DNA from 4 places in the Peribacillus sp. YIM B13477 genome. Region 3 is predicted to be linked to each of the others. Evidence: riboswitches for the same ligand, from Rfam matches in the RefSeq annotation. Region 3 holds a riboswitch; each other region holds the start of a gene.
The links. Region 3 has a riboswitch for S-adenosylmethionine ahead of ACFX4H_RS08470 (Fur-regulated basic protein FbpA). Riboswitches for the same ligand answer to the same signal wherever they lie in the genome.
Positions count from the first base shown of each region.

Region 1: linked by a shared signal. The riboswitch ahead of ACFX4H_RS16955 (Na+/H+ antiporter NhaC family protein) and the one ahead of ACFX4H_RS08470 (Fur-regulated basic protein FbpA) in region 3 are both predicted to bind S-adenosylmethionine.
Region 2: linked by a shared signal. The riboswitch ahead of ACFX4H_RS18325 (O-acetylhomoserine aminocarboxypropyltransferase/cysteine synthase family protein) and the one ahead of ACFX4H_RS08470 (Fur-regulated basic protein FbpA) in region 3 are both predicted to bind S-adenosylmethionine.
Region 4: linked by a shared signal. The riboswitch ahead of ACFX4H_RS09815 (methionine ABC transporter ATP-binding protein) and the one ahead of ACFX4H_RS08470 (Fur-regulated basic protein FbpA) in region 3 are both predicted to bind S-adenosylmethionine.

Region 1 is NZ_JBHZPD010000005.1:218,671-223,502, reverse strand. Features, by position in the region: gene ACFX4H_RS16965 (hypothetical protein) at 1-145, shown strand, start outside; gene ACFX4H_RS16960 (SOS response-associated peptidase) at 205-876, shown strand; SAM riboswitch class I at 1,208-1,315, shown strand; gene ACFX4H_RS16955 (Na+/H+ antiporter NhaC family protein) at 1,505-2,812, shown strand; gene ACFX4H_RS16950 (chromate transporter) at 3,148-3,693, opposite strand; gene ACFX4H_RS16945 (chromate transporter) at 3,742-4,371, opposite strand; gene ACFX4H_RS16940 (LysR family transcriptional regulator) at 4,617-4,832, shown strand, end outside.
Region 2 is NZ_JBHZPD010000006.1:133,928-138,759, forward strand. Features, by position in the region: gene ACFX4H_RS18300 (acyl-CoA dehydrogenase family protein) at 1-730, shown strand, start outside; gene ACFX4H_RS18305 (arsenate reductase family protein) at 872-1,228, shown strand; gene gcvH (glycine cleavage system protein GcvH) at 1,324-1,707, shown strand; gene ACFX4H_RS18315 (toprim domain-containing protein) at 1,802-2,167, shown strand; gene ACFX4H_RS18320 (thioredoxin family protein) at 2,171-2,479, shown strand; SAM riboswitch class I at 2,625-2,732, shown strand; gene ACFX4H_RS18325 (O-acetylhomoserine aminocarboxypropyltransferase/cysteine synthase family protein) at 2,833-4,143, shown strand; SAM riboswitch class I at 4,261-4,373, shown strand; gene ACFX4H_RS18330 (methionine ABC transporter ATP-binding protein) at 4,519-4,832, shown strand, end outside.
Region 3 is NZ_JBHZPD010000002.1:360,855-365,686, forward strand. Features, by position in the region: gene ACFX4H_RS08450 (ABC transporter ATP-binding protein) at 1-125, shown strand, start outside; gene ACFX4H_RS08455 (DUF459 domain-containing protein) at 168-869, opposite strand; gene ACFX4H_RS08460 (GNAT family N-acetyltransferase) at 1,087-1,593, shown strand; gene ACFX4H_RS08465 (aspartyl-phosphate phosphatase Spo0E family protein) at 1,663-1,860, opposite strand; gene ACFX4H_RS08470 (Fur-regulated basic protein FbpA) at 2,110-2,298, opposite strand; SAM riboswitch class I at 2,469-2,573, opposite strand; TPP riboswitch at 2,731-2,835, shown strand; gene tenA (thiaminase II) at 2,927-3,616, shown strand; gene thiW (energy coupling factor transporter S component ThiW) at 3,632-4,153, shown strand; gene thiD (bifunctional hydroxymethylpyrimidine kinase/phosphomethylpyrimidine kinase) at 4,122-4,832, shown strand, end outside.
Region 4 is NZ_JBHZPD010000002.1:629,773-634,604, reverse strand. Features, by position in the region: gene ACFX4H_RS09825 (MetQ/NlpA family ABC transporter substrate-binding protein) at 1-82, opposite strand, end outside; gene ACFX4H_RS09820 (methionine ABC transporter permease) at 139-807, opposite strand; gene ACFX4H_RS09815 (methionine ABC transporter ATP-binding protein) at 794-1,810, opposite strand; SAM riboswitch class I at 1,880-1,984, opposite strand; gene ACFX4H_RS09810 (MBL fold metallo-hydrolase) at 2,268-3,092, shown strand; gene ACFX4H_RS09805 (hypothetical protein) at 3,157-3,345, opposite strand; gene ACFX4H_RS09800 (YheE family protein) at 3,431-3,634, opposite strand; gene ACFX4H_RS09795 (YheC/YheD family endospore coat-associated protein) at 3,698-4,832, opposite strand, start outside.

The DNA.
Region 1 (4,832 bases), on a different contig from region 3:
TAAAGTAACGGTCAGGAATGGCAGTACCTTAATTTTGTCGGAAATCATTAAAGCTGAAGATGAAAGAGAAGTCCTTGGCACTCTTTTGATTTCCAGCGAATTATTTAATCAACCATTTACTGATATCAGGATTTTAGAACGCTGATTTGTGCCTGCCCATTCCATTTGATACACTGTAATAAATCTTAATACGGTGGCGATATTATGTGTGGACGTTTCACTCTTTTCACTGACATAGAAGAAATAAAAGAACGGTTTAATATTCAAGGGTCATTTGATGAGGAATACCAATTCAGCTACAATATTGCTCCCTCCCAATCCGTGCTCGCCGTCATTAATGACGGGGTAAGGAATCGGCTTGGATATCTTCGGTGGGGACTCATTCCTTTCTGGGCAAAAGACGAAAAAGCGGGCTACAAAATGATCAATGCCAGAGCGGAAACCATTGCTGAGAAAGCAAGCTTCAGGAATGCGTATAAGAAGAAGAGATGCTTGATAATCGCTGACTCTTTTTATGAATGGAAGAAGACACCAGAAAGAAAAATACCGATGCGTATAAAACTGAAGAATCATGCTCCATTTGGAATGGCCGGTCTCTGGGAATCCTGGAAATCTCCTGAAGGCATCAGCATCTATTCGTGCTCCGTTATAACAACTGTGCCTAATGAGCTAATGACCAGCATTCATGATCGCATGCCTGTCATCCTAAAATCAGAAGATGAAAAAGATTGGTTAAATCCTTCCATTAATGATACTGCATATTTGCAACAGTATTTAAAGTCATTCGATTCGGAACAGATGGAAGCATTTGAAGTATCGACAGATGTGAACTCGACTAAAAATAATTCACCTAACCTAATCCAACAAATTTGCTGAGGTAATTAGACCTCTCAGAATGTAGACAACTCGATGAAAATCGAGTTTGTCTGCATTTTTTTTTGGTTTGTACAATTTGAACGTTGTCTCCAGGAACTCGCTTTTCCCGCAGAAGTCTCGCACACCCGCTCCAATCAACTTAGTTCTCTTTATAAACAGTAAGGAGTGCATGTGAAACACTTTAAAATTAACCCTTGCGAAAATAGACAAAATGCTGTACTGTTATATTTGCTTTTCAAAACGACTTTTGATGTCACGAACTCAGGCAAGTTTTCAGCGTGGCACTTTTCTGGAAGGCATCGTAATTTTAAAATAATTATATAATGTAATCTTCTTATCAAGAGAGACGGAGGGACTGGCCCGAAGATGTCTCGGCAGCGGACTTAAATGGAGTGCTGTGCCAAATCCAGCAGGCTGATTTTCGCCTGAAAGATAAGGAGGGTGTTTTTTATAAATTAAAAGACCTCTTCTTGTTGTTAAAAAGAAGGGGTCTTTTTTATGCCAGTTTTTTGCTACAGCTCCATGACTGGAAAATCAGGTAGGTTCAAATTGGGGTTATTTGCGAAAACTGTTAATAGAATAAGAGCTGTGACACATGTCGCGGGAAAAATAAAAAGAGGTGTACATCATGAGTGCAAACAATAAAGGGAATCCATGGGCATTGATCCCATTTGTCGTATTTTTAATTTTATTTATTGGGTCCGGAATCATCACTAAAGATTTTTATTCATTTCCGGTGATTGTAGCGATTTCAATTGCATCGGCAGCTGCATTGGCGATGAATCGGAAAGAGACATTCAATCAAAAAGTTGATATCTTCTGTAAAGGTGCCGGTGACGCTAATATCATGTTAATGGTTATCATCTTCCTTTTGGCCGGCGCTTTTTCGAAAGTTGCGAATGGCATGGGGGCGGTTGAATCAACTGTGAATCTTGCCTTGGCGCTTTTCCCGCAAAATCTATTAATGATAGGAATTTTCATCATCGCTTGTTTCATTTCACTATCCATGGGGACAAGCATGGGAACGATTGTTGCCCTGGCACCTATCGGGGTAGGGATTAGTGAGCAAACAGATATTTCGCTTGCCCTTTCAATGGCGGCCGTTATTGGTGGTGCGATGTTTGGGGATAACCTTTCATTCATTTCAGATACGACAATTGCTGCAGTCCGAACTCAGGGAACGAAAATGAAGGATAAGTTTAAAGTGAATTTTTTCATCGTTTTACCTGCAGCCATCATCACTTGTGCCATCCTAGGAATTTTAACGATGGGTGAACAAGCTGACATTTCCCAACAGTCTTATGATTGGGTGAAGATTCTTCCGTATCTTTGCGTATTGGTCACTGCATTGGCAGGAGTCAATGTGTTCTTGGTCCTTTCCATCGGAATCGTATTTGCCGGAATCATCGGCTTGACTGATGGTAGTTATCAACCGTTGGGTGTCATTCAAAAAGTCGGAGAAGGAATGGCAGGAATGTATGAAATCTCCTTCCTTGCCATTTTAATTGCAGGTATGGTAGCCGTAATCAAACATAATGGTGGCATCGATTATCTACTCCACCTAGTGACACGAAATAGCAAATCGAAAAAAGGGGCGGAATTCAGCATTGCGGGGCTTGTTGGTTTAACGAACCTTTCAACGGCAAATAACACGATTTCGATTATCATTGCCGGGCCACTTGCCAAAAATATTGCTGAAAAGTATGGGATTGATCCGCGGAAATCGGCGAGCGTCCTTGACATTTTTGCATGTTGTATCCAAGGGTTGATCCCATATGGAGCACAACTGCTTGTTGCAGCAGGGGTAGCAAAGATTTCTCCGTTAAGCATCTTGCCGTATTCATATTACCCAATCCTGATTGGACTTTGTGGCGTCATTGCCATCCTGATTGGTTTTCCACGGTTTCAGCCGGGAAATGATGGATCGAAGAACTAAAAGTTAAAACAAAGTTGATTGGAGCGGGTGTACGAGACTCCTGCGGGAAAAGCGAGTCCAGGGGAGACCCCGCAGGCGTAAACGCGCCGAGGGCGGACCGCCCGCGGAAAGCGAGTGCCTGGAGGGGAAATCAATGTTCAAATTGTACAAACCCCTTAAATTTCATTGAGTTTGTCTACAGTCTGAACACCCTGAATCATTGGATTCAGGGTGTTTTTTGTTGGTAAATACATAAACTTAATATAGCTTTCTCGCACTTATACAGTATCAATCATTCTTCAATTTTTCTGCTTAATTCCTGTCCAAATTAATGATGGTTTTGTGTGCGACACCTGTCATGAATAGAGGACAACACCAACTAAACCAGAAAGAATAATTACATAGGCTGGATGCCAGCGTAATTTCATTAAGGCAAATAACGATAAACCAAAAACGAGTAGTAAGCTTATCGTATGCCATGAAAAGTTCACGGCTATCATATGATTGGAAAGTGCTAAACTGATCGCTGCAAAGATGATCAAACTAGTGACAATCGGTCTTAATCCATAAAACATGGATTGAACAACTGGATAATGATTCAATTTGCTGAAAAATGTGGCTATAACGGTTACGAATATAATGGCAGGAAGCAAGATTCCTAGAGCAGATGATATGGCTCCTGCTAACCCAGCAGTCGAATAGCCAACGAGAATGGCACTATTGGCGGTGACAGGTCCTGGGGACATCCCGGAAATGGCGATTATATCGGTGAATTCCTGCGTTGTCATCCATCCATGCTGTGAGACTTCCGATTCTATTACGGGAATCATGGCGTATCCGCCTCCGAAAGATACAAAGCCGATAATAAAGAAGGTGCTAAACAACTCCCACAATTCCATCATTCCATCACATGCTTTCTTAAAAATTAGTTAGATCCTTTTTTGATTTACCTATATGCCAGCACCCATGAAAGGTTCGAAATCATTTTCTTCTGTTTTCCTATCTTTTTTGTCCATCTTGACATCGTAACCTAATTTTCTCTTAATGGAGATGGTCACAATACCCGCTAGAGCTCCTGCTATTATAACCATCACAGGGTGAAGAAATAAGAGGACGGGAATTCCTGCTATTAAAATACAGAAAGTTGATTTGTCTACAACTGCCGTTTTTCCTATCTTGATAGCCGCATAGGCGATGATGGCTACTATGGAAGCTCTGATCGATATGAAAGCAGATTCTATCTTCGGATTATCCTGAATGAAAAAATACACAATGCCCAGGAGCAGAACAATTAAAAAGGTAGGTAATGAAACACCGATCATGGCTGCCATTGCCCCCTTCATTCCGGCAATTCGATGGCCGATAAAGGTGGCGGAGTTAATGGCGACAGCTCCCGGTACGGACTGAGATAAAGCAAAAACATCCGTAACTTCTTCGCTTTTCATCCACTTTCTCTTTTCCACCACTTCATTTTCGATTAAAGGGATCATCGCAAACCCGCCTCCGAATGTGACAGGTGCTATTTTAAAAAAGGTCCAAAATAATTGGAATAGAGTTTTCCATTGTCCTTTCATTGACATCGGTCACTTCCTTTGCATGCTTTGTTTAATTCTTATCATTAACATATCAAAGAAAAAGGGCTGGGTAAATTGCAACAAAATCATCGGGTATAACAAAACGTTATACCCAGAAGATTCATCCGTTTTATAAAGAATGCCGCCAATAATTGAATAGCCTTAGAATCTATTTCCCTATTTTCATTTCACCATTTACATAAAGATGCTATCATTTTAATAAACTATCTAAAAACATGGAGGTCGTTTCCTTGAAATTGGAAAATCTGAAAATGTTTTGTTTAGTGGTGGATGAAGGAAGTATAAGCCAGGCAGCGAGGTTAAGTTTCTTATCTCAGCCCGCTGTAACACGGCAGATCCATCAACTGGAAAATTATTATAATACTTTGTTATTCGACCGTGAGGAAGGAAGGCTGAGAGTTACAGAAGCAGGAAAGCTGTTATACCCTTTTGCTAAAGCCATAGTA
Region 2 (4,832 bases), on a different contig from region 3:
TGAATATGCCATTGAATGTTCATTGAATAAATTCTTTGCTTCCGAAGTATTGGATTACGTTACGGACGAAGGCGTACAGCTTCATGGCGGTTATGGTTTCATGCAGGAGTATGAAATTGAAAAAGCATATCGCGATTCCCGTATTAACCGGATCTTTGAAGGTACAAATGAAATCAATAGATTGCTTGTCCCGGGAACTTTCCTGAAGAAAGCACTTAAAGGGGAATTGCCGCTACTTCAAAAAGCTCAAGGCCTGCAAGAGGAATTAATGATGATGATGCCGGAAGAACCTGGCGAAGAGCCACTGGCACAAGAAAAAATGCTTGTTAGGAACGCTAAGAAAATCGGTATTCTGGCAGCTGGGCTTGCGGCACAGAAATACGGCAAAAATCTTGATCAAGAACAAGAAATCCTCTCCAACATTGCAGATATCGCATCCCTTGCCTATGCAGCTGAATCCGTGGTATTGCGTACGGAAAAGGCAATTGCAGCTACAGGTCTGGAGAAGAATAAACAAAAAGTGCTTTACACTGAAATCTTCGTTCAGGAAGCTTTCAATGAAATAGAACAGCATGCAAAGGAAACGTTAATTGCGGTGGAAACAGGCGATACTCTCCGCATCATGCTTTCGTCGCTCCGTAAGCTGACAAGACACACTCCGATCAATGTCATTGCGAAAAAACGCGAAGCATCCGTCAAAGTAATCGAAACGGAAAAATATGCTCTTTAAGCAATGAGTCAGAATCCGAAAAGGGAATGCCCGTATAGGCATTCCCTTTATTTCCTTTGATGAAATCGCATTGGAAATTCAAAAGACATTTCGTTGTATTGCGTGGTAAAAACGGGTATTCTATTGATAGGTGGTGAAATGATGGGCTTAACATTATATTGGTACCCAAAATGCGGTACATGCCGTAATGCGAAGAAGTGGCTGGATAATCATGAACTGCAATATGAAGCGATCCATATAGCGGATAATCCCCCTTCGCGAACTGAAATAGAACAACTATATAAAAACAGCAATTTGGAGTTGAAGAAGTTTTTCAATACTAGCGGTCAAAAATATCGGGAGCTGGGCTTAAAGGATAAGCTGAAAGAAGCTTCTGAAGCAGAGATGCTTGATATATTGTCCACAGATGGAATGCTTCTGAAAAGGCCGATTGTTACGGATGGCACCAAAGTGACGGTAGGATTCAAAGAAGAGCAATTCGAACAGGTTTGGAACTGAAATTTCACAAAATATTTGGTTAATTCCTTACTTAAACAAACAATCTACCTTATAATGGAATAGATAAAATAAGATGTACATATGGAGGGTTAATTATGACAACAACACCAAAAGAACTTCGTTACACTAAAGAACATGAATGGGTCAAAACGGAAGATGGAACAGTGCGCATTGGAATTACGGCATTCGCACAGTCCGAGCTAGGGGACATCGTATTCGTTGAGCTTCCGGAAATCGGCGATGAATTGAAAGCGAACGAACCATTTGGAAGCGTTGAATCCGTTAAGACCGTTTCTGAACTTTATGCACCTATCAGTGGCAAGGTTGTTGAAGTGAACGAAGATTTAAGTGACAACCCTGAATATGTAAATGAGTCTCCTTATGAAAAGGCATGGATGGTCGTGCTTGAACCATCTAATAGCAGTGATATTGAAAACTTGATGAGCGCTGAAGAGTATGAGAGTTTAATCAACGGTTAAAAAGAAAGGAGAGGGGGGACTGAAAAGGCCTGCTCTCTTTTTCATTTGTACAGTGGGTGAGTTGCGCACATAATTCGTGAGATGGAGTGATGACATGGAGTGGGGCGAATTCGATAAAGTGATCATTGTAGAAGGCAGTTCCGATAGAAGAAAAGTTGCCTCCGTTTTAAATGAAGATGTGGAAATAAGATGTACGAATGGGACCATATCATTAACTAAGCTGGATGAATTAGTGGATGAATTGATCGACCGTGATGTTTATCTCCTTTTTGACGCAGATGAATCAGGAGAAAAGCTGCGGAAGCAGTTCCGAAGGGAAATGCCGGAAGCGAACCACCTGTATATTAATAAAATGTACAAAGAAGTGGAGAGCTCACCCGAACATCATATCGCAACTGTGCTCCTATCTGCCAATATGAATGTGAAAATGAAATTTTTAAGTCAAAGGGTGAACGACTAATTGATGCAGGAATGGAAAGAAGAAGAGTGTAAGCTTGCTGTTGAAAATGGGGAAACCTTTTGCTTATATTTATATACACCTTTATGCGGAACCTGTCAGGTGGCCTCCAAGATGCTGACGATATCCTTGGAGCTTTTCCCCGAATTGAAGGCAGGCAAAATGAATATGAACTATATCCAAGCAATTGCCGAATCATATGAAATCGAAAGTGTTCCTTGCTTATTGCTTTTCAAAGAAGGGCAGCTGCACAAGAAAATATATGCCTTTCAATCCGTTCCTTATTTGTACGGATTGCTTAAGGAAATCAGTTAGGAAACCAACCAGAACCGCGGTTGGTTTTCTTTGTTACTGACATTAGAATGAGAGTAGGAAATAAACAAAGAATATTCTAACAATTCATTGACTGATTTAATCTAAAATGCTATATTTTGAATTAAGTAATGGCAGAATTTAATAGTTCTTATCAAGAGTGGCGGAGGGACTGGCCCGACGAAGCCCGGCAACCGGTATAAATTTTTATATACGGTGCTAATTCCTGCAGAGTGTTGGCTCTGGTAGATGAGGTGTGTTCTTGAAACCTCTTCTTATAGAAGTGGTTTTTTTGTTTATAAAAAGCCAGATTTCATATAAATCCAACTAAATCCATAGAAAAAAGGTGAAATTATATGTCAGAGAAAAAGTTGCGTTTCGAAACATTGAGTGTTCATGGCGGTCTGCAAGCTGATGAAACAGGTGTCCGTGCCGTTCCTATCTACCAAAGCAATGCATACTTGTTCAAGGATACCGACCATGCAGCGAATTTATTTGGCCTAAAGGAGAATGGCTATATATATTCACGGCTTCATAATCCCACGGTCAGCGTTTTTGAGGAAAGAATGGCCTTATTGGAAGGCGGTATCGGCGGATTGGCAACGGCAAGCGGAATGGCCGCCATCTCACTTTCGATCCTGAATATTGCTGCCGCAGGGGATGAGATTGTTTCAGCCTCTACATTATATGGCGGTACGTATAACCTTTTCGAAAACACTCTTCCTAAATATGGGATCAAAGTGAAGTTCGTTTCTCCCGATGACCCTGAGAATTTTAAAAGGGCGATTACACCAAGAACTAAAGCCATTTTTGCTGAAACGATCGGAAATCCAAGTTTGAGGGTGCTCGATATTGAAGCGGTAGCGGAAATCGCCCACGAAGCCGGCATACCTTTAATCATTGATAATACCTTCGCAACACCGTATCTTTGCAGACCAATTGATTTTGGAGCGGATATTGTCATCCATTCCGCTACAAAATGGCTTCTTGGAAATGGAACGACGCTAGGCGGTGTCATCGTGGATGGAGGAAAATTCGATTGGAACTCGCCAAACTATCCTGGCTTCACGGAGCCTGACCCTAGTTACGACGGTCTGGTATACGCCGAGGCAGTTGGCCCTGCCGCATTCATAACGAAAGCCCGAGTCCAGTTACTCCGTGATTTGGGCCCTACGCTAAGTGCCCAAAGTGCATTCCAGTTTACGCTTGGACTTGAAACGCTGCATGTAAGGATGAAAGAGCATCTATCAAACACCAAGTCTGTCATTCAATATTTAAAAAACCATCCTGCCGTGACCTGGGTTTCACATCCTGGTGATGAGGATCATCCCGATAAAGCCCTTGCGGATAAATATTTGCCAAAGGGAGCTGGATCTGTCGTCACATTTGGGATTCAAGGTAATCGCGAAGCTGGGGCAAAACTTATCAATTCGGTGGAATTATGGTCCCATGTGGCGAATGTAGGGGATGCGAAGAGCTTGATCATCCACCCAGCAAGTACCACCCATCAACAATTGAATGAGGCAGGTCTTGCGAAAGCGGGTGTAAGTGCCGATCAAGTCCGTTTATCGATTGGGATTGAAAATGTAGACGACTTAATAGAAGATTTGGAGCAGGCAATTGAAAAGGCGACGAACATCGTCTCCTTGACTTCCAAAACGCTTTAAGCAAAGTTCCTGTTCATTCTTGTACTAGAAATAATATACATTGCGCTCCTTTTTTATCTATGATAAAATTTCTCCATACTAAAGAACTTAATGATGTACAAATATTCTATATATTAGCTCTTATCAAGAGAGGTGGAGGGATGTGCCCGATGAAACCCGGCAACCGACAAGGTGATTTCCTTGGAAAGGTGCCAATTCACACAAAGTTTAATCACTTTGGAAGATGAGAGGAAGGCCTGATTCTTCACCTGCCTTTCTGCTCATGCAGAAAGGTTTTTTCTATTTTAATTGGGAACATGATAGGAGAAACAGACTAATAATGTAGAGAAATCAACTAAGTTCATAGGTTTTATTGGATAAAAGAGGTGAGGGTTAATGATTACATTGACGAAAGTCAGTAAGCTGTTCCGAACAGGAAAAGGAAACAGTGAGACGATCAAGGCTGTAAATAATGTGAATGTTGAAATAAATAAAGGCGAGATTTTCGGGATCATCGGTTACAGTGGAGCGGGGAAAAGTACTTTGATCAGAATGCTCAATGGATTGGAAACACCGACAGAGGGATCCGTTGTGGTGGCTGAAAAGGAAATTTCAAAAATTAAAGGGGCTCAGCTCCGTAAGGCCCGTCAAGAAATCAGCATGATTTTCCAGCATTTCAATCTATTATGGTCAAGGACCGTTCAGGAGAA
Region 3 (4,832 bases):
TGGAAAAAGGGCAGGTTCTTGAAAAAGGAACACATGACCAGTTAATGCAAAACAACGGCCGATACAAGCAGCTCCATGACTTACAGTTCCCTCAGCTAAGCGATATCAAATACCTAGCAACTTAGCAGGCAAATATGCACAGAAGGCCTTTCTGTGCATGTTTGGTTTCATTTGAAATCATAACTTTCCAAAACCCGATTCGCAATGAGCTGATACCCTTTTTCATTCGGATGTAATTTATCACTGAAATACTTTGTTTTCTTTTCATCTTCAAAAAGATCATTTGTAGGAATGAATAACATCCTTTCACCTTTATCGGCTAATCCCTTTATTGACTCGTTATAATCGCGAATGTGCTTTTCAAGTTTTTGATTGTCTTTATTTGGGTTATATAGTCCTACTACCAGAATATCCGCTTTATCGTTTGCCTCTATCAGTGTTGATGTAATCTTTTTCAGATGGTTGATATATTCCCGTTTACCCTCATTGATTTTTCGGTCACTTATTTTCTCCAAGTTCCCGCCATTACTATTGATCAAGTCATTCGTTCCAATAAAAACAATGAAAGTATCGGCTTCATCAAGTTTCGTTTTAATGCGGTAATCATCTAGCTGTTTCATCACCCCATCCGTTTCCTGGCCTTTAATACCGTAATTCCAAAAACTCACTTTTTGCTCCGATTGCGGATTATTCAATTCATCTTCAAGGCCTTCTATATATCCTTCCCCGTCCTTATCCCCTTTTCCATAGGTTAATGAATCTCCAAAAGCCATGACCCTTTGCACATCTTCCGACTCCGAGGCCTGAAATTCATATGCAGCAAAACATATAACCAGTACGATAATTAATATACCTGCCAATTTTTTCATTTAGTTCTCCTCTTGTCTTTACTAGAAGTATTTAATCTTTTTCATACCCAAAAAATCTGCAGTACTAACATAAAAAAGAATTGTCAGATAAAGAATAAAGAGTGTATGATAATATAAAACTTTCAATGGATTGGGTTTCATTCAACGTCCCTAAAACCAAAAACGGGATCACCCTTCATTCTGGAGATTGAATAAATGATAGTTAGGAGTTTATATCATGGAAGAACACATAGAGTTTAGAGAGGCAGAACTATCTGATCTACCCAGAATTGTTGAAATATATAATTCGACAATTGCTTCAAGGATGGTAACGGCAGATACGGAACCTGTATCCGTCCAATCGAGGGTTAAATGGTTTGAGGAACATCATTCAGAAAGTAGACCGCTATATATCATTACTATAGAAGGGAAAACCGCTGGATGGATGAGCTTTCAATCCTTTTATGGCCGACCGGCATATAATTCCACTGCCGAAATCAGCATTTACATTGATGATTATTTCCGGGGAAAAGGAATTGGACAAATTTCGATTCGAAAGGCAATTGAATTGAGTCCAAAATTAGGTGTTAAGACTTTATTGGGTTTCATTTTCGCCCATAATACACCAAGCCTTAAGCTTTTTTCCAAATTCGGATTTGAAGAATGGGCACATTTACCTCAAGTTGCCGAGATGGATGGCATTGAGCGGGATTTGATCATTCTAGGTAAACGTGTCGATATTTAATATATAATTCTTTAGAGCTATTGCCTTGAGCAGTAGCTTTTTTAGATTAATACAGGTCGGATTGCTAATTTAAAAATACCTATATGCTTCTTGAAGGGAAAAATATTCAGAATCTCTTTTACTTGCTAACGCATTCAATAGCGTATCCAATTCTTGGCTGGCTTGTACAGTCAGCAGACTTGTTAAGCCGTAAATCGCTCCCAACCTTATCATTTCCTGTCTCTTCTCTTCTACTTTTTCTATAGTTACCTTATAGCAAGTCATCATAGCCACCTCCCATTTATTCAATATTTTTACACTTTCATCATAATGAAACCACTAGTTAAAATCAACTATTTTTCAGAAATTAAATGTGTTATTTTATAGGTCAAATGTGACAAAACACCTATTTTGTTATTTAATTATGTATAATGTGTGTCGTTTTCTAATAAACGCAAAAAAAGCATCCACTAGTGTAGACTGCGAATGCTTACATCATATCCCTTATCCAAAAATCCAAATATTGTATTCCGATTACTATGTCATCCATTCAGAAGGTGACTCGTTATTAGGTCTATTTATAACAATCTTATATTCATCTTCAAGTACTTTTAATGGGGCATCATAAAGGTGCCTTTCATCAGAGGTTTTGTATACTCCATTGGCCAATAGCTCTTCAATGAGTTTTGCCTTCCTCTGTTCAATCCTCTTAAATAATTCTGCCATGTAAATGGCTCCTTTCCGTCCTAGTGCCTGCTTCTAGTTAGCTAAACTTTATCAACTTGTTTGATTTCACCAAATTATATATACCTTTTCTAGTATGTCACTAAACGTTATTTCCCAAAAATAAAAGCCCCTTCTAATTTAAGAAGAGGCTGACAGTGTCCGTACGGCTCTTCTTATCTTCCAAGCATATGCTTGTTGGATTTAGCACAGTTCCCTAAACGGGTCCGCTGCCGAGGTTTCATAGGGCCAAGTCCCTCCACCTCTCTGGATAAGAATTCAATATATAATGATGTAGAAATGATTCTATCCTAATAATCTTCAAAAGTCAATTACCTGGTTCTCCCTTTTTTCCTGGACATAAAGTGATCCCTCTTTCAAATACGGGTTGCATTTTCTTGTCTTTCTGATATGATGTCAGTAATTACATACAATTCACACCACTAGGGGAGTCTTTTTTAAGACTGAGATGGAATTAGTTCCGGACCCTTTGAACCTGAACCGGCTCATACCGGCGGAGGGAAGTGGATGATATCGTCCATTTTACAGACTATATCCATCTACCCCGTTCCGTATTCAGGAACGGGGTTTTTTATTTAACAAAGGGAGCCATTCTATAGGAGGATGAACAATGGAGAATACAAAATTAGAAACATTCAGTGATAGACTGCATGCACGGGCAAAAGAGATTTGGAAAAGGAACCATTCACATCCCTTTGTCCAGGCAATTGGAAACGGCACACTTCCTGAAAAGAAATTTGCCTATTACCTGAAGCAGGACTATGTCTATCTCATGGATTATTCCAAGCTCTTTGCTTTAGGTGTCATCAAAGCCCATAACATCGAAACCATGGCAAAATTTGCGAGCATTTTAAATGAAACCCTTCAAGTGGAAATGGATATTCATCGGCATTATGCTTCCGAATTCGGGATCAGCTCCAAGGAATTGGAAAATACAGAACCTACTCCAACCACTCTAGCCTATACAGGTTACATGCTAAATGCAGCTCAGCATGGGACTTTGGCAGACTTGATCGCCTGTCTCCTGCCCTGCGCTTGGGATTATTATGAAATCGGTTTGCTATTAAAAGAACAAAATGGAGCAGCACTGGAAAACAATCGCTACGCAGATTGGATAAGGTCCTATTCATCTCCTGAATTCGGGGAAGCACACAAGTGGCTGATCGCTTTATTGGAAGAATTGACCGAAGACATGCCTGAAAAGGAACTTCTTAGATTAGAAAAGCACTTTTTGGTTACTTCCCGATATGAATATTTATTCTGGGACATGGTTCAAAATGAGCAGGATTGGCCTCTGTAGGTGGTTGACATGAGGATGAACCCTATCAAGAAACTGACATTGACTGCCATGATCACGGCTTTAACGACGCTGACCAGTTCATTTATTTTCATCCCTGCAGGATTTGCAAAAATCTTTCCTATTCAACATCTGGCAAATGTCCTGACGGCGGTTTTATTGGGGCCTGCATATGCGGTGACACAAGCTTTTTTAGTTTCCATCATTAGAAACATGACTGGTACCGGTTCAATTTTCGCCTTTCCCGGCAGCATGATTGGTGCACTTTTGGCCGCCATCCTTTACCGAAAAACACAAAGCTTAAAATTCGCCTGTTTAGGGGAAGTGATCGGGACCGGATTTCTCGGTTCCCTGGCCTGTTATCCGCTTGCCACCCTCCTATTGGGAGAAAAAGCTGCTCTTTTTGGTTTTTTACCGGCTTTTATGTTCAGTTCATTCGCAGGGGCGATTTTAGCTTTCATATTACTTAAAATACTGCTAAAAAATAATTATATGAAGGGGTTTTTTTATGAAAACAGCATTAACGATCGCAGGCTCTGATTCAGGGGGCGGTGCTGGAATACAAGCGGATTTAAAAACATTTTCTGCACATGGTGTGTTTGGAATGTCTGCCATCACAGCCGTAACTGCCCAAAACACAATGGAAGTCCGTTCTGTACAGCCCATTGAAACAGCTATCATATCGGATCAAATTGCAGCTATCTTTGAAGATATTCCTGTCGATGCAGTAAAAATAGGCATGCTTGGATCAAAAGAAATCGTGGAAACGGTCGCTGCGTCCCTTAAAACCTTCATGCCTGCCATCGTTATCCTTGACCCTGTCATGATTTCCAAAAGCGGCCACCATTTGCTCGACGAAAAGGCCATCTCTGCCTTAAAAATGGAATTGCTTCCGCTTGCAAATCTTGTAACACCCAATGTACCAGAAGCGGAAGTACTTACTGGCTTCCCGATTCGGACGAAACAAGATTTCTACAGGGCATGCATTTCGATACAAGAAATGGGTTCCAAAGCCGTTTTACTTAAAGGCGGCCATGCGGCAGGAAATCCAAATGATCTTTTTTATGATGGGACTGACTTCCACTGGATCAAGGGAGAACGCATTCATACAAAAAACACTCATGGTACGGGCTGTACCCTATCATCCGCCATTACATCTAACCTGGCAAATGGACTGCCATTGCAAGTGTCGATCGAACATGCCAAGACCTATATTTCC
Region 4 (4,832 bases), 270 kb from region 3:
TTGGGGATGCATTATCGCTCCCGCAAGCTGCCAAGCCGAGTGCAAGTGCACAGACTGATAATAACGAAGCTATTTTCTTCATTTGATATTCCTCCTGAGTAATGAAATGTATTGAGTCATTTAAAAAAATGATTGAACCTATCGCTTGTTAACTATGTATGAAACTTTGTCACCAACCATTTGAATGAGTTGCACAAGGCAGATCAGCACGACGATCGTCGTGATCATGACTGTGTTGTCATATCGGTAATATCCGTACCGGATGGCCAGGTCGCCAATTCCGCCACCGCCGATTGTCCCAGCCATTGCTGAATAACCGATTAGCGAAATGGTCGTTAATGTCAGTCCTTGAATGATTCCCGGTTTTGCCTCTGGAAGAAGTACATCCTTAATGATCATCCATGGAGTGGCACCTACGGCAATTGCAGCTTCAATCACTCCTCTGTCTATTTCACGTAATGCCGTTTCAACAATCCTTGCAAAAAAAGGGATTGCGGAAACGGACAGGGAAACAGAAGCTGCTCTTGGCCCTATCGTCGATCCCGTAAGTAGGTCCGTTAAAGGAAGGAGGGCGACCAAGAGAATGATGAACGGGATTGAACGGACAATATTGACTGCGAAACCGAGAGATCGATTCACGATGCCATTTTCAAAAAATAAATTCCTGGTTGTTGTAAATAGCAATACTCCAAGCGGTAAACCGATCAGCAGGGCTACTGCAAGAGAAACGCCGACCATATAAATCGTTTCAAGAAAGGCTTTATTAAGATCAGGTAAAATATTGACGATGGGATTAAGCAGTGACATGTTTTAACACCTCCACAGAACTGGAACGATTTTTTATATACTCCAATGCCGAATGGATTTGTACGGCATCGCCAATTAACTCGATGATTAAAATGCCTAAAGGAACATCCTGGATATACTCAATTTTACCGTGTAAAATATTCCCCTTTACTGCATGGGATTGGAGAGTATCCGAAAGAATCGACTCACCGGCGGTTTGCCCTTCGAATTGGATCTTAATAATCGTCCCTTCACTTTCATCAATCAAGTGCGAAGGGAGTTCGAAATCCAGTACACTGCTAATGAATTGCTTCGTTAATTCCTGTTTGGGCTGTGAAAATATTTCATAAACGGGTCCTTCTTCAATTACCCGGCCATCCTGCATCACGGCGACTCGGTGGCATAGTTCTTTGACCACTTCCATTTCATGTGTAATCAACACGATGGTGATACCAAGCTCACTGCTTATCTTTTTCAATAACTGTAAAATCGCTTTTGTAGTTGTCGGATCAAGGGCTGAAGTCGCTTCATCACATAATAGTACAGTGGGTTCATTTGCTAACGCTCGAGCTATGCCGACCCGTTGCTTCTGTCCACCGCTAAGCTGTGCAGGATAGACATCTTTCTTATCGCTGAGCCCTACGATTTCCAACAATTCCAATACACGTAACTTAGTCGCGTCCTTCGATCGATGCGCGGCTCTTAAGGCGAAAGCGACATTTTCATAAACGGTTTTTGAACTGACCAGGGAAAAGTGCTGGAATATCATTCCGATTTTTTGGCGTTGTTTACGAAGCTCTTTGCTAGATAAAGAGGTTAAATCAATGCCGTCGATAATGATATTTCCACCTGTCGGACGTTCAAGCAAATTCAAGCAGCGGAGTAATGAGCTTTTTCCAGCTCCGCTGTAGCCGACAATGCCATATATTTCACCAGTTTGAATGGTCAAAGATACGTTATCCACTCCGATAACTCGGTTTTTCTTCGAGACGTATTCCTTTCGGATTGAACGGATTTCAATCATGAGCTTTCCCCCTTAAACATTAAAAAAGCTGCCTCTATCATTCAGAAAGAGGCAGCGAAATCATATCTCGGCTTATCTTTCAGAATGCAATCATTCTGCAGGAATTGGCACCGTTCCCTAAGGGCGGTTGCCGGACATCACAGGGCCTGATCCCTCCGTCACTCTCGATAAGTAAATTATTATTTTAGAATATTTCAAGTTTTATAATATAATCTATATTATTTGTAAAATCCGGCAATGTCAATCGTTTCTTTTATTTTTTTGTCATTAAAACTGGTAAGGTCCGTTAAAACGATTCATGGAAAATGGGCTATTATGCAATAATCCAGCATTTTCATCGAGGCTATTTATTCCAATATTTCCTTGTCAAAAAGGTAAAGTGGTACTACATTTATTATAGTAAAGTTAAAAAAAGGAAGGTAAAACTATTTTTGTACAATGATGGGGAGGAAACCGAATGATAGAGATCAAGACGATAAATGATGTGGTTTGCGTGCATGGGACTCCTGGCGGGAACAAGGGGGGGATGAGTGTGTATGTCTTTTTAACGGATGGCCTATTGATAGATACTGGCGCACAGATTTTATTGGAAGAGCTTATTCCATTCTATGAATCCGCAGACTTCGACTCAGTGGCCCTGACTCACTATCATGAAGACCATACGGGGGGCGCTGCCTGGATAAAGGAACATAAAAAGGTCCCTCTTTTCATTCACCCGATGTCGGTTGAGGTTTGTGCAAAGGATGCTGAATATCCTGAATATCGCAAAATTTTCTGGGGAAAGAGAGACGCCTTTAAAGCTGAGCCGCTAGGGAAGGCCATTCATTCCCGTACCCAAACGTGGGAGCCGATTTTTACCCCAGGTCATGCAAAGGACCATATGGTGTATTTGAATCACAATAATGGCGTGCTTTTTTCAGGAGACCTTTTCGTAACCCCAAAAACAAAGCTTGTCTTACGGGAAGAGTCCGTCCCGGTGATCATCGGTTCCATAAAAAGATTGCTTCAATATGACTTCGGGGAAGTGTTTTGCTGTCATGCTGGGCATGTTCCTGATGGGAAGGAGATGTTTCGAAAAAAACTGGATTATCTGGAAAACCTCCAAGGGGAAATTTTACGCTTGCATTCTCAAGGGCTGACCGTTCATGAAATCCAGCAGGTCGTTTTACCGAATCGCTATCCCCTTATCGAGATATCTGGGCATGAATGGGATTCAGAGCATATCATTACATCGATATTAAACGAAAATATTTTAAGTGCGAGGGAGAATGGGACTATTTGAATGCTATCCGTTTAACGGTCTGACTGATATGAAAGAGAGCTCTCCATAAGAGAGCCCACATTATTCATTTATTGACATTGGGATCTGTTTCATCATAAAAATCATGTGCTTCTTCGATGTTCTGAAGGTTAGCGACTTCATACACATTTCCGCCCGCCATTCCTTCATTGATGATACGGTCGATATCCAGGTAAACGGAGTCCTTGCCATCATATTCGGTATCCTTCAAAAATGTCATTTTTTCTTTATCCAAAAGAAATCCCTCCTAGCCTTTTCTTTAGTTTAGGCAAAGGAGTTTTTTTTATTCTGTTAAGCGATTTCATGAATGTAAAGGGGTTTCATTCATATACATGGAAGATCATTAGATCATGTATCATGCTTTTGAGTTTAGTTTCATCTGTTTCGGAAGGCGGATTGGCTGTCCACTCGATGGATCCATCTTTATGATACAAGGCTTTGACTGCCTGCTTGTTGAAATAAAAGGAAATTTTCCATCCTGGCAGATTCTTATGCAATGGTTCCCATTGAAAATGAGTGATCATATGTATTACCTCCATATATACTGTTTCTCATTCGATTATAATGGAAAACGGCAGCTGGAGGTGTTATTTTCTTTTCAGGTTGGGAAAAGTTAATTCAATGAAAAGATTTTTTAAATGCAAAAGCCTGTTTGTTTCAATTTCTTCTTCATCGAATTGCATCGGCTTTGAGTTCACTTCGTATATGAAAAGCGAGCCCGATTCGTCTTCCCCTATATCAATGGAAAACTCTCCGAGAAACCCGATCTTTTTTGAAAGTATCTCTCCGCATTTTTGGGCAATATTCGCTAATTTTAGATCCAGGTTTTTTGATTTAATGTCCTGATAAGGAAAAAGCTTTCCGCCTCGGGGAGTGTGGGTGGTGATTTCCTGAGTTTGCGACATCCTTACCGCTTTGCCGGTCACTTTATAAAAACCTTTTTCATAATGGACGAGAATCCGGTAATCATAACGATGTCCAAAGAGTTTTTTTGGTATGATCGCCTGTTGAGCAAGATAGCTCCTTTTTAATAAATCCCTTTTTTTTGTATCCCAGAAGGAAGCAAAATCAGGGAAGGACTCACTATGCTTTAAGCTATTGAACAATAGGGTATCATCATCATTTTTGATAATGGTATAAATGCCCTTCCCTTGGCTTCCTTTGCATGGCTTAAGGTATATATGCCTGTATGTCTCCAGGAAAGAATCAAGGCAACCGCTGTTTCGTAAGACCATGGTGGGCGGAAGGTGGTTGGTGAGGGATCCATCTTCAGTTAATGCCTCGAACATCACATATTTATCTATAAAACAGGGGTTGAATAGAGTCATTCGGTAATCTTTAAAATGTGTGATAAGATGTTGGAATTCCTCTGACGCCTCATAGCTCCTCCAGGGGATACGGTTATAGACGATGTCAGGGAAGGGCACCTTACATTCAATCCACTTGTTTGAAATGGAGGAAAAAAGATACCCTTTCATCGACTCGGAATGAAGGGCATTTCCTGTGAATACATACGCCAATATTCCATGTTGCAATAAATATAATGATAAGTCCCGAAAAAGGGTCAGGTTTCCACCCAAACCTGATTCCTTTTTGGGATTGGAAACAGTTAAAATTCCGATGGTAAGCATCCGGTTACCCGGAAATATTGTGATTGGAATTAGCGGTTGATTCGAATGGTTCTTTTTATAGCTGATTTCTTCTTCGGCAGAGCCGGCGAAA